One region of the Streptomyces griseobrunneus genome, then DNA from elsewhere that is predicted to be linked to it. Evidence: riboswitches for the same ligand, from Rfam matches in the RefSeq annotation. Region 1 holds a riboswitch; each other region holds the start of a gene.
What was found. A riboswitch is a leader RNA that binds a small molecule or an ion and turns the genes downstream of it on or off. The one in region 1 is predicted to bind cyclic di-AMP.
Positions count from the first base shown of each region.

Region 2: linked by a shared signal. The riboswitch ahead of ACK8N7_RS02580 (transglycosylase SLT domain-containing protein) and the one ahead of ACK8N7_RS04430 (M23 family metallopeptidase) in region 1 are both predicted to bind cyclic di-AMP.
Region 3: linked by a shared signal. The riboswitch ahead of ACK8N7_RS22330 (transglycosylase family protein) and the one ahead of ACK8N7_RS04430 (M23 family metallopeptidase) in region 1 are both predicted to bind cyclic di-AMP.

Region 1 covers NZ_CP177080.1:940,678-944,629, reverse strand. Annotated here, with positions in the region: gene ACK8N7_RS04445 (helix-turn-helix domain-containing protein) at 1-194, shown strand, start outside; gene ACK8N7_RS04440 (DUF6126 family protein) at 238-414, shown strand; gene ACK8N7_RS04435 (tyrosine-protein phosphatase) at 460-1,272, opposite strand; cyclic di-AMP (ydaO/yuaA leader) riboswitch at 1,679-1,844, shown strand; gene ACK8N7_RS04430 (M23 family metallopeptidase) at 1,848-2,819, shown strand; gene ACK8N7_RS04425 (SGNH/GDSL hydrolase family protein) at 2,982-3,809, shown strand; gene ACK8N7_RS04420 (STM4011 family radical SAM protein) at 3,823-3,952, opposite strand, start outside.
Region 2 covers NZ_CP177080.1:527,081-531,032, forward strand. Annotated here, with positions in the region: gene ACK8N7_RS02575 (GMC oxidoreductase) at 1-246, opposite strand, end outside; gene ACK8N7_RS02580 (transglycosylase SLT domain-containing protein) at 405-1,253, opposite strand; cyclic di-AMP (ydaO/yuaA leader) riboswitch at 1,257-1,411, opposite strand; gene ACK8N7_RS02585 (FAD-dependent oxidoreductase) at 1,896-3,287, shown strand; gene ACK8N7_RS02590 (SpoIIE family protein phosphatase) at 3,328-3,952, opposite strand, start outside.
Region 3 covers NZ_CP177080.1:4,888,619-4,892,570, forward strand. Annotated here, with positions in the region: gene ACK8N7_RS22320 (cytochrome P450 family protein) at 1-1,025, shown strand, start outside; gene ACK8N7_RS22325 (transglycosylase family protein) at 1,220-2,251, shown strand; cyclic di-AMP (ydaO/yuaA leader) riboswitch at 2,543-2,731, shown strand; gene ACK8N7_RS22330 (transglycosylase family protein) at 2,737-3,450, shown strand; gene eno (phosphopyruvate hydratase) at 3,765-3,952, shown strand, end outside.

The sequences.
Region 1 (3,952 bases):
GCGGGCGGCTGCGGGTCGCGCTGGGGGAGACCGTGCACGATCTGGACCCGGGCGACAGCGCCCACTTCGACTCGCTCACCCCGCACCGGATCGCGGCCCTGGACCGGGGCGGGGCGGAGCTGCTCTTCGTCCACTCCCTGCTGCAGAGCCCCGCGGCCGAGCTCTGCCTCGGCAACGCACTGCACGCGCGCTGACCCCTTCGTTCCCCCGGCCGCGAGGCCGGCAGAGAGGACCGTCATGTCCGATTCCGAGCGCTACGACCCGCTGACCCCGAGGAACCCCAAGGCCACGAAGGACACCCAGGAGCGGCGGATGCCGCGCGGTCTCATCATCCGGCTCTTCGCCTACCTGGTGGTCGGCCATGTGATCGCGGCCTTCCTCTACCTGCTCTTCGTGGTGGCGGGCGCGGAGTGACCGCCCGGCTGATCCCGCAGCCCTGATCCTGCGGCCTTTGCCTTCTCAGCCCTGGTCTAGCAGCCGCTCGCGCAGCCGCTCCCGGGTCTCGGGGGAGACCTTCAGCCCCTCCGCCAGGTAGCGGTCCGTCGTGCCCCAGGTCTCGTCAATGGCCGCGAACGCCGCCGCGAGATAGGCGGCCTCCGCCCCGAAGAGCGGGTTGAGGAGCTCCATCACCTCGGCGGACATCCCTGTCTCGGACATGTCCGAGCGCTTCACCTTGTACCGCCGGTGGGGATCGTTGGACTTGAGGTAGTCCGCCTCGATCGCCTCGCGCTCGACGCCGACCGCGAGCAGCGAGACCGCGATCGACAGACCGGCCCGGTCCTTGCCCGCCGCGCAGTGCATCAGCGCGGGCACGCTGTCCTCCGCCAGGGCGTGCAGCACCCGGCTGTGCTCGGCGGTGCGGTCCACGATGGTCGAGCGGTACATGGTCAGCATGCGCTCAGTGCCCTTGCCGTTCGCCAGGATCGAGCGCAGCTGCTCGATGTTCCCGTCGCGCACCAGCCGCCAGAACTCGGCTCCGTCGGCCGGGTCGGAGAGCGGAATGCTGACATTACGGACACCGGCCAGCTCGATGTCGTACCCGTCGAGCTTGTGGTCGGCGGAGTTGCGGAAGTCGAAGACCGTGTGCAGCCCGAGCCCGCCGAGGAAGAGCGCGTCATCGGCGCTGGCGTGCGCCAGGTGACCGCTGCGGTAGAGCCTGCCGAAGGCGGTGCGCCGCCCGTCCGCGGTGGGGAGCCCGCCCACGTCGCGGAAGTTGCGCACTCCGGTGAGTGCGGTCTCTGTCGGCGGGACCTGCGGCACCTGCTGCGTCACGGTGGCTCCTGGATCTCTGGCGTCGGCGCGGCTCTCCGGCGAGGGCGCCCCTGTGACGATACGACATCGATTCGGCGGAAAATCAGCGGTCCGCTGATGGTGTGTCAGGGGAGGCGCGCACGGTGTGTCCGTATTGGTGTATTTCGTAGAACATGCCCCGCTAATGGGGGAGATGGGATTCCGTAGGTGAGCGGGATCATATCCGTGACGGACCGTGGCGGCTGCGCCCGGATGTTTTCCCGGTATCCGTACGGAAAGCCAAGATCCGTAATCCACGGAGTGTGACGGGAAATCCGGAGCGAAATTGAATCGATGATTCCGGTGTGCAACCGACGGCTTGTTCCTGCCGTCCTCACTCGTTTACGGTCACCGTCAATCCGGACGGACCGCCTAATCCTGCCGCCGCCCGGAATTCGCACCCAACCCACTCACGCGTGGCAGGAGCGGGGGAACCAGGTAAGCCGCCGGCCCGGAGCGATCCGGACCGGCTCGGGGTGAAGTCGCCACCCGGCGACCGGGCATCTCCAGCCCGAACCCGACAGCTCACCTCGCAGGCGCCGGAGAGGAACTTCCCCATGCCCGCAAAGGGTAAGCACCGTCGTACCAAGTCCGGCCCGATCCACCGCGGCGTCATCGCCGCGGGCACCGGCGGCGCCGTACTCGCCCTCCCGCTGATCGGCGCCACCGGCGCCCACGCCGCGGAGAAGGCGGCCCCCGCGGCCGCCACGGCCGCCGCAGTGCAGTCCGCCCCGCAGGCCGCGCCCGCCAAGGCGAAGGCCGCCCCGAAGACGTACTCCGTCGTCTCCGGCGACTACCTCGCGAAGATCGCGGCCGAGCACCAGGTCAAGGGTGGCTGGCAGAAGCTGTACCAGGACAACCGCTCGGCCGTCGGCGAGAACCCCAGCCTGATCTTCCCGGGCATGAAGCTCACCCTCGGCGCCAAGGCGTCCGGCTCCGCCGCGCCTTCGGAGGCCAAGAAGGCCGCTCCGGCCCCCAAGGCCGCCCCCAAGGCCGCCCCCAAGGCCGCGCCGAAGAAGGCTGAGCAGGCCCCGAAGGGCGACACCCTCTCGGCCGACGAGTCCGACGCCGCCGCGCCGGCCGGCACCTCCGCGCAGACCGGTTCCTCCGAGGCCAACGGCTCCGGCTGGTCCGCCCCGCTCGCCAGCGCCAACGTCACCACCCAGTACCGCGCTTCCGGCGCCAGCTGGTCCAGCGGCTACCACACCGGCTCGGACTTCCAGGCCGCCTCCGGCACCCCCGTCCTCGCCATCGGACCGGGCACCGTGGTCTCGGCCGGCAACAGCGGCTCGTACGGCAACGAGGTCGTCATCCAGCACGAGGACGGCATGTACTCCCAGTACGCCCACCAGTCCTCGCTCAACGTCTCGGTCGGCCAGACCGTCACCGGCGGCCAGCAGATCGGCCTCTCCGGCTCCACCGGCAACTCCACCGGCCCGCACCTCCACTTCGAGGTCCGCACAGGCCCGAGCTACGGCTCCGACGTCGACCCGATCGCCTACCTGCGACAGCACGGCGTCTCCCTCTGACCCGAGGGCAGCAAGAAGTGATCGAGGGGCGGTGCGCAGCGGCGCACCGCCCCTCCACTTATTCCGGCTTTACCAAAACCTGACCGGGTGGTCTATCTCACCACCCGTCAACCCCGTATTACGGTCGCGTAGGTCACATTGAACGGTGCAGGATATGTGCTTGTGGCAGACGATTCGAGAACCCAGCAGCAGAACACCATCGGGTCGTACGCGGCGATCGGGGACAGTTTCACCGAAGGTGTCGGAGACCCCGGCCCCGACGGCACCTTTGTCGGCTGGGCGGACCGGTTCGCGGTTCTGCTCGCCGACCGGCTCCCGGCCCCCGACGCAGCGACGAGCCCGGACGAGACCCGGCACGGGAACTTCCGTTACGCCAATCTCGCCGTACGCGGACGCCTTCTCGACCAGATCGTCGAGGAGCAGCTCCCCCGCGCCAAGGAACTGGCCCCCGACCTGGTCACCTTCTGCGCGGGCGGCAACGACATCATCCGGCCCGGCACCGACCCCGACGATCTGGCCGAGCGCTTCGAGCGGGCCGTCGCGGACCTGACCGACGCGGTCGGCACCGTCATGGTCACCACCGGGTTCGACACCCGGGGCGTTCCGGTGCTGCGCCACATGCGCGGCAAGATCGCCACGTACAACGTCCACCTGAGGGCCATCGCCGACCGCTACCACTGCCCCGTGCTCGACCTGTGGTCGCTGCGGTCGGTCCAGGACCGGCGCGCCTGGGACGCCGACCGGCTCCACCTGTCGCCCGAGGGCCACACCCGCGTCGCGCTGCGCGCCGCCCAGGTCCTCGGCCACGAGGTGCCGGCCGACCCGGACCAGCCCTGGCCGCCGCAGGCCCAGCGGAGCCCCTTCGACGCGCGGCGCGACAACATCCAGTGGGCACGGGAGTACCTCGTGCCGTGGATCGGCCGGCGGCTGCGCGGCGAGTCGTCCGGCGACCACGTCGAGGCGAAACGGCCGGACCTGCTGCCCCTGTAGGACGCCTTTCCGGTCAGGGCTCCAGCAGCGGAAGCGCACGCCGGGACAGGCCCGCGGTGCCGGGCCCGGCCGGCGGCCCGCCCGCGGCGAACCCGGCGGGTACCCGCTCCAGGACGCCGCCCGCGAACACGTCGTACAGCGGC
Region 2 (3,952 bases), 410 kb from region 1:
GTGCACGTCCGTGCCGGCCTGGGCGAGCCGGAGTGCGGCCACGGAGCCGCCGTACCCGGTGCCGATGATCAGCACCGGCACATGGGCGCCGGAGCCGATCGGGGCTGCTGCCACCCGGGGCGCGGCCCAGACGGGTGTGGTGGGTCCGGCGAGTGCCGCGACCCCGAGAAGAGAACCTGTTCCTGTGATGAATCTTCGACGGGAGACGCCCTTGGATGCGCCTTCATGCAGGTTAGTGTCGTTCATGTGACATCCCTCACTCTCGACAGAGTGAAACAGGTTCTACTGTCGATCGCGTGGTAAGTCATTAGAAACTTGGGGGTAACTTCCCGGCAAGCCCGAGGGGCCCCGGACCATGCGGTCCGGGGCCCCTCGGGCTGATGCGCGCCTGGCGCTTCCAGGGATCAGTAGGCGCCGAAGACGTTGTCGATCGAGCCGTACCGGTCCGCCGCGTAGTTGCACGCGGCGGTGATGTTGGCGACCGGGTCATAGCTGTCGGTCGAGGTGCCGGGCACGTGGTACGCCTGGAACGTCGGGTCGATGACCTGGAGCAGCCCCTTGGACGGGGTGCCCTTGACCGCGTTGGAGTCCCAGTTGTTGATCGCGTTCGGGTTGCCCGAGGACTCGCGAATGATGTTGCGGTGGATGCCCTCATAGCTGCCGGGGATGCCGCGCTCGGCCATGATCGCCAGCGACTCCTTGATCCAGCCATCCAGATCGTTCGAGTAGGTGGCGGGAGCGGCGGCGGCCGGGGCGGCCTGGGCCACGGGGGCGGCGGCGGTGCGCTCGGAGCGATCGGCGCGCTCCGCCGTCGCGGCGCGGCCGGCGGACGGGGCTGCGGCCTTGGCGGCCTTGCCGGCCTTGGCGCCTGACGGGGCGGCAGCCTTGGCGCCGATGGTCAGCGTGATACCCGGGTGAATAAGGTTCGGGTTCTCGCCGACGGCCTTCCGGTTGCCTTCGTACAGCTTCTTCCAGCCGCCGCTGACGGAATACTCACGGGCGATCTTGGAAAGCGTCTCACCGGCCACCACGGAATGCTTGGCGGGCGCGGCCTTCGTCACGGAATTCACCTGGGCGGTCACGGAGGCCGGAGCCACCGCCTTTTCCGCGGCGACGGAGTGCGCGGGGGCGGCGGAAGCGGTGGTGGCGCCGAGCACCGGGAGGGCCAGAACGGCTCCACCCGTGGTCAGGGCGGCGATGCCACGGCTCAGCGAGACGGACTTGGTACGGCGGTGCTTACCCTGTGCGGGCATGGGGAATTTCCTCTCCGGCGCCTACGAGGTGAGCTGTCGGGTTCAGACGGGAGATGTCTGGCCGCATGGACTGCGACTTCACCCCTAGCCGTTCCGGATACCGGACCGGCGGCTTACCTGGTTCCCCCGCTCCTGCCGTGCGTGGGTGGGTTTCGGTTTCCCGGACGGCGGCAGGATTCGGCGTTCCATCCGGATTGAGCGTGACCGTAGGCGAAAAGCATCGGACAGAACAAGCCCCGAATTCCGGATGACCTTTCTCCGCAAGATCGAATTCATGAATTCCCGGCCGCGCCCGTTCCGTCGCGGTGTCAACTTTCTTCGCGCAGAAGGGAACCGAACCCTCCGGATCCACGTCCGCGCCCTCGGACGTGACGCTCACCACTTCGCGCGGAGGCGGCCGAAACAGGCGCGGTCAAAGTTACCCAAGAGCCCCAATAGGTCCTTTAAGGAATAGAGGGTTAAAAGACTGAAATCGCCCATACCGCCCTGGAGAAACGGACTTATCGGGCGGCTCCGTAGGCCGGGTCGGAGTCCTCGCGCGGCCAGGGCTTACGGTGTGTGGTGGAGACTAGTAAGCCAACCCTTACCTCCGACGTACGCTGTTACCTGCCCGCGTTCGCCCGCCTTAAGGATCACCACGCCATGACACGCCCCGTCCGCGTCGCCATTGTCGGAGCCGGCCCTGCCGGTATCTACGCTGCGGACGCGCTGCTCAAATCCGAGGTCTGCCAGGACCCGGGGGTCTCCATCGACCTGTTCGAGCGCATGCCCGCACCCTTCGGGCTGATCCGTTACGGCGTGGCCCCCGACCACCCCCGGATCAAGGGCATCGTCAAGGCGCTGCACCAGGTGCTGGACAAGCCGCAGATCCGGCTCTTCGGGAACGTGAGCTACCCGCACGACATCGGCCTGGACGACCTGCGGTCCTTCTACGACGCGGTGATCTTCTCCACAGGCGCGGAGGCGGACCGGGCGCTCGACATCCCGGGCATCGAGCTGGACGGCTCCTACGGCGCGGCCGAGTTCGTCTCCTGGTACGACGGCCACCCCGAGGTCCCGCGCACCTGGCCGCTCACGGCGGAGAAGGTCGCCGTCCTCGGCGTCGGCAACGTGGCGCTGGACGTGGCCCGGGTCCTGGCCAAGACGGCGGACGAGCTGCTGCCGACCGAGATCCCGGACAACGTGTACCAGGGCCTCAAGGCGAACAAGGCGCTGGAGGTGCATGTGTTCGGGCGGCGTGGCCCGGCGCAGGCCAAGTTCAGCCCGATGGAGCTGCGGGAGCTGGACCACTCCCCCAACATCGAGGTCATCGTCAACCCCGAGGACATCGAGTACGACGAGGGCTCCATCGCCACCCGGCGGGAGAACAAGCAGACCAACATGGTCGCGCAGACCCTGGAGAACTGGGCGATCCGCGATGTCGGCGACCGCCCGCACAAGCTCTACCTGCACTTCTTCGAGTCCCCGGTCGAGATCCTCGGCGAGGACGGCAAGGTCACCGCGCTGCGCACCGAGCGCACCGAGCTGGACGGCACCGGCAACGTCCGGGGCACCGGCCGGTTCACCGACTGGGACATGCAGAGCGTCTACCGCGCCGTGGGCTACTACTCGGAGGAGCTGCCCAAGCTCCCCTTCGACGTGGCCTCCGGCACCGTCCCGCACGAGGCGGGACGCGTCATCGCCGGTGACGAGCACATGGCCTCGGTCTACGTCACGGGCTGGATCAAGCGCGGCCCGATCGGTCTGATCGGACACACCAAGGGCGACGCGAACGAGACGGTCGCCTGCGTGCTGGAGGACCGCGCCGCCGGCCGTCTGGCCGAGCCCGCGACCCCGGCTCCGGAGGCCGTCGAGGCCTTCCTGGAAGGCCGGAACGTCCGGTACACGACGTGGGAGGGCTGGCACAAGCTGGACGCCCACGAGCAGGCGCTCGGTGCCGCACAGGGCCGTGAGCGGATCAAGGTCGTGGAGCGCGAGGGCATGCTGGACGCCTCCGGCGCCTTCGTCCCGGCCGAACGGCCCTACGAGGCCTGATCCGAACGGCCTCCCGGGGCCGGATCAGGACCGTCACCCGTCAGGCCGGGTCCGGGGCACTCGTCGTGCCGCCCGGGCCCGGTCCGCGGAACGTCCGCCACAGGCCCGGCGGAGCAGTGTCACGGGACGGCGGCGGCAGCTTCTCCGGGATGTGCGTCCAGCGGTCCGCGAGCAGGATCGCGATGTCGTCGGGGCGGTCCGTGGCCTGCCTGGCCTCCTCGATCACCCGGTCCGCCGTCTCGGCCAGCGGGACCGAGCCGATCCCGGCGATGGTGGCGCGCAGCCGTTCGATGCCCTCGTCGATATCGGTTCCGGGGCGTTCGATGAGCCCGTCGGTGAACAGCGCCAGCATGGCGCCCGGGTCGAGCCGCAGCTCCGTGACCGGGTAGGTCGCCTGCCCGTCGATGCCCAGCACGATGCCGCCGGCCAGGTCCAGCACCTCGGTCCGGCCGTCGGGGTGCCGCAGCAACGGCTGCGGGTGGCCCGCCCGTACTGCACGGGCCCGTCCCGTCAGCGGGTCGAGGGCGATGTAGCAGCAGCTGGCGAACTGTCCCGGGTCGAGATCGATGAGCAGCCGGTTCGTGCCGCTCATCACCTCCTGCGGGTCGTGGTTGCTGAGGGCGAACGCCCTCACCGCACTGCGCAGTTGCCCCATGGTCGCGGCG
Region 3 (3,952 bases), 3.9 Mb from region 1:
GCAAGGCGGAGCTGATGACGCATCTGCTCAACATCGATCCGCCGGACCACACCCGGCTGCGCCGGCTCGTCTCCAAGGCGTTCACCCCGCGCCGGGTCGCGGAGTTCGCGCCGCGTGTGCAGGAGCTGACGGACCGGCTCATCGACCGGTTCATCGAGGACGGGGAGGCCGACCTGATCCACGACTTCGCCTTTCCGCTCCCCATCTACGCCATCTGCGACCTGCTCGGCGTCCCGCCCGAGGACCAGGACGACTTCCGGGACTGGGCGGGCATGATGATCCGCCACGGCGGCGGGCCGCGTGGCGGGGTGGCCCGGTCGGTGAAGAAGATGCGCGGCTATCTCGCCGAACTCATCCACCGTAAAAGGGAGAATCCGGGCGACGACCTGATCTCCGGGCTGATCCGGGCCAGCGACCACGGCGAGCACCTCACGGAGAACGAGGCCGCGGCGATGGCGTTCATCCTGCTGTTCGCCGGGTTCGAGACGACGGTGAACCTCATCGGCAACGGTACGTACGCCCTGCTGCGCCACCCCGAACAGCGCGCCCGGCTGGAGGCGTCCCTGGAGGCGGGGGAGAGCGCGCTGCTGGCCACGGGGATCGAGGAACTGCTCCGGTTCGACGGCCCGGTGGAGCTCGCGACCTGGCGGTACGCCACCGAGGCGCTGACCCTCGGCGGGCAGGAGATCGCGGCCGGGGACCCGGTGCTGGTGGTGCTGGCGGCGGCCGACCGGGATCCGGGCCGGTTCGCGGACCCGGACGCGCTCGACCTGTCACGGAGTGACAATCAGCACCTCGGATACGGTCACGGAATCCACTACTGCCTGGGAGCGCCGCTGGCCCGGCTGGAGGGCCAGGCCGCGGTGGCGACGCTGCTGAGACGCCTTCCTGGCCTACGACTTGCCGGAGAATCCGCCGATTTGCGCTGGCGGGGCGGACTCATCATGCGCGGACTGCGCACTCTGCCGGTGGAGTTCGAGCCGGGACGCCGCCTCGAAGAAAGTGACACGCTGTCACCTCTGTGACTTTCACGTGATCTGCGCTGCATCGACTTGTGACATACGTTCGAGTCCCGCTAGGTTCACGGTTCGACGCGTCGGCCACGGTTAAACCTTGGCCCACCAGTCACTTGCTCAACAGCTTCACGCTCAGCAGATTCACGCTCAACAGTTTCACGCTTCTCAGTTCCTGCTTGTCAGTCGCACGGAAGGCAAACCCCATGGGCTCCGCGAACGGCAGACACCGCCGCCCTCGTCAGGCACCCGCCATCGTCGTCGCCGCAGGCGTGACCGGATCGGCCATCGCCATTCCGTTCCTCGGCGCGGCGGGCGCACACGCAGCCGACGCCACCACCTGGGACCGGGTCGCGGAGTGCGAGAGCGGCGGCATGTGGAGTGCCGACCTCGGCAACGGCTACTACGGCGGGCTCCAGTTCTCGCAGGAGACCTGGTCCGCGTACGGCGGCACCGCCTTCGCGGAGCGCGCCGACCTCGCCAGCCGTTCCCAGCAGATATCCGTCGCCGAGAAGGTCCTGGACGACAAGGGGCCGCAGGCGTGGCCGAGCTGCGCGGTGATCTCCGGCCTCGCGGTGGACGGCAGCCTGCCCGGTGTCGACCCCGGTACCGCACCCTCCGCCGAGCCCACCGAGGACGCGACGACCGCCCCGGCGGGCGAAGCGGATGAAAAGGGTGAAGCGGGGAGTTCCGGCAATACGGGCTCATCCGGCAAGACGGATAGGACCGGCAAGGGTGAGAAGGGTGAGAAGGGGGACGGCAGCGACACGCTCGACCCCTCGGCGAAGCCCTCCGCGCCCCCGGCCGCCGGAAAGACCGGAACTCCCGGGTCTCCTGACGGCTCGCAGCCCTCCGCCTCCGCCCCCGACGCCTCGGAGGGCGCCGACGGCACCGGCGGCAAGCACCGGGGCGCTCCCGCGCCCGAGGAGACCGGCGCGGTGGGCCGGAACGGCGACCCCCGTGAGTCCGGCCGGCACGCCTCGCGGGGCGAGGGTGACGTGCGGGACGGCGGTGCGGTCGTCGACGACGGCTACACCGTGCAGCCCGGCGACAACCTCTGGGCGATTGCTGACGCACAGAAACTTCCCCAGGGCTGGACCGGCCTGTACGAGGCCAACAGGGACCTCCTGGGCTCCGACCCGGATCTGATCCTGCCCGGGCAGAGCCTGGATCTGGGGCTGGAGCAGGCCGGCCAGGAAGGCGCCCAGGAGGGTGCCGAGGTGCCTGCCGCCAGCTGATCAAAAGCGGGAAAACACCCCAAAATCGCGGGTAGTTCAGAGGCCTATGTCCACTTATGCGTAAGTGAGACATGGGTCTCTTTGCTTCAACTGGCGTGTTGCGTCCGCCTGCTCGCCGCAGATCCCCTCCGACCTGCGGAAACGATCCATCGGGGTAGGCAAGTAAGCGTCGATTGGGCCAGTATGTCCATCTTTGAATGTCGGGGTTGCCTGTGTTTACGGTCGGAACCGCTCGCACCGCGGGCCCCGTCGACCGTCACGCCGAATCCTGCCGTCGGTCGAAGGGAACAGACGCGTAAAGCGCCGTAGGCAGGAGCGGGGGACCCAGGTAGGCCGCCGGGTCCGTACAGCCCCTTCGAAGGACGAAGAACGGGGACGTACGGGAACGGCTTGGGGTGAAGTCGCGTGCAATTCGCGCGACCGGGCAACTCATCAGCCCGAACCCGACAGCTCACCTCGTAGGCGTCGGTGAGGAGATTCGTTCCATGCTGCTTAACAGCAAGGGCAAGCACCGCCGCCCCTCGAAGACCGTCCGTCTCGCCACCCTGGCGGGTGTCGCCGGTGCCGCCGTCGCCGTCCCGCTGATGGGCGCGACCAACGCTTCCGCCGCCTCCGTCGAGACCTGGGACGCCGTCGCCCAGTGTGAGTCCGGCGGCAACTGGTCCATCAACACCGGCAACGGCTACTACGGCGGGCTGCAGTTCTCGCAGTCGAGCTGGGCCGCCGCCGGCGGTACGCAGTACGCCTCCCGCGCCGACCTGGCCTCCAAGGACCAGCAGATCGCCGCCGCCGAGAAGCTCCTCGACCTCCAGGGCCCGGGCGCCTGGGCCTGCGCCGGTGCCGGCGGCCTCACCAATGACGGCGTGGACCCGGGTGTGAACACCGGCTCCGGCCAGTCCGAGAGCAAGCCCGAGCAGGCGCAGCCCGAGCGCAAGGCCGAGCAGCCCACCACGCGCAGCGAGCAGCGCACCGCCCCGGCCGCCCCCAAGGCCGAGTCCAAGAAGACCGTCACCACCCCGACCGGTGAGAAGGTCCAGAAGGGCGACGGCGAGTACAAGGTCAAGGCCGGCGACACCCTGAGCAAGATCGCTCAGAAGGAAGACGTCAAGGGCGGCTGGAGCAAGCTCTTCAAGCTCAACGACGACATCGTCAAGGACGCGGACCTGATCTTCCCGGGCCAGCAGCTCCACCTGAAGTAACAGCCGGCTCTCCTCCCCGGAGGGAGGGGGTCCGGCGGCACCCTCCCTCGCACGGCTCCCCGGCCCGGCGCGCTCTCCCCCCGTGCGCGCCGGGCCGGGGTCTTTCGTTCACCTCTTGTCGTCATCGGGTCCGCGCCGCTTGTTACTGCCCAGTAGATTTCTAGAGATTTGTCCCGTCATGCAGGCCCTTGGGTCCTTTTTCGTCCCAGGAGACGGGCGGTCGGCCGACTGACGCGGCCGGGCCGGTTAGGCTCGTGTCGCAAGGCCACAGTGACCCTGCACAACCAGCGTCATATCCCAGAAGGAGATGCCTCGTGCCGTCCATCGACGTCGTCGTAGCCAGGGAAATCCTCGACTCCCGGGGCAACCCCACGGTCGAGGTCGAGGTTGGCCTCGACGACGGCAGCACGGGCCGTGCTGCAGTACCGTCCGGCGCCTCCACCGGTGCGTTCGAGGCCGTCGAGCTTCGCGACGGTGACCCCAACCGCTACCACGGCAAGGG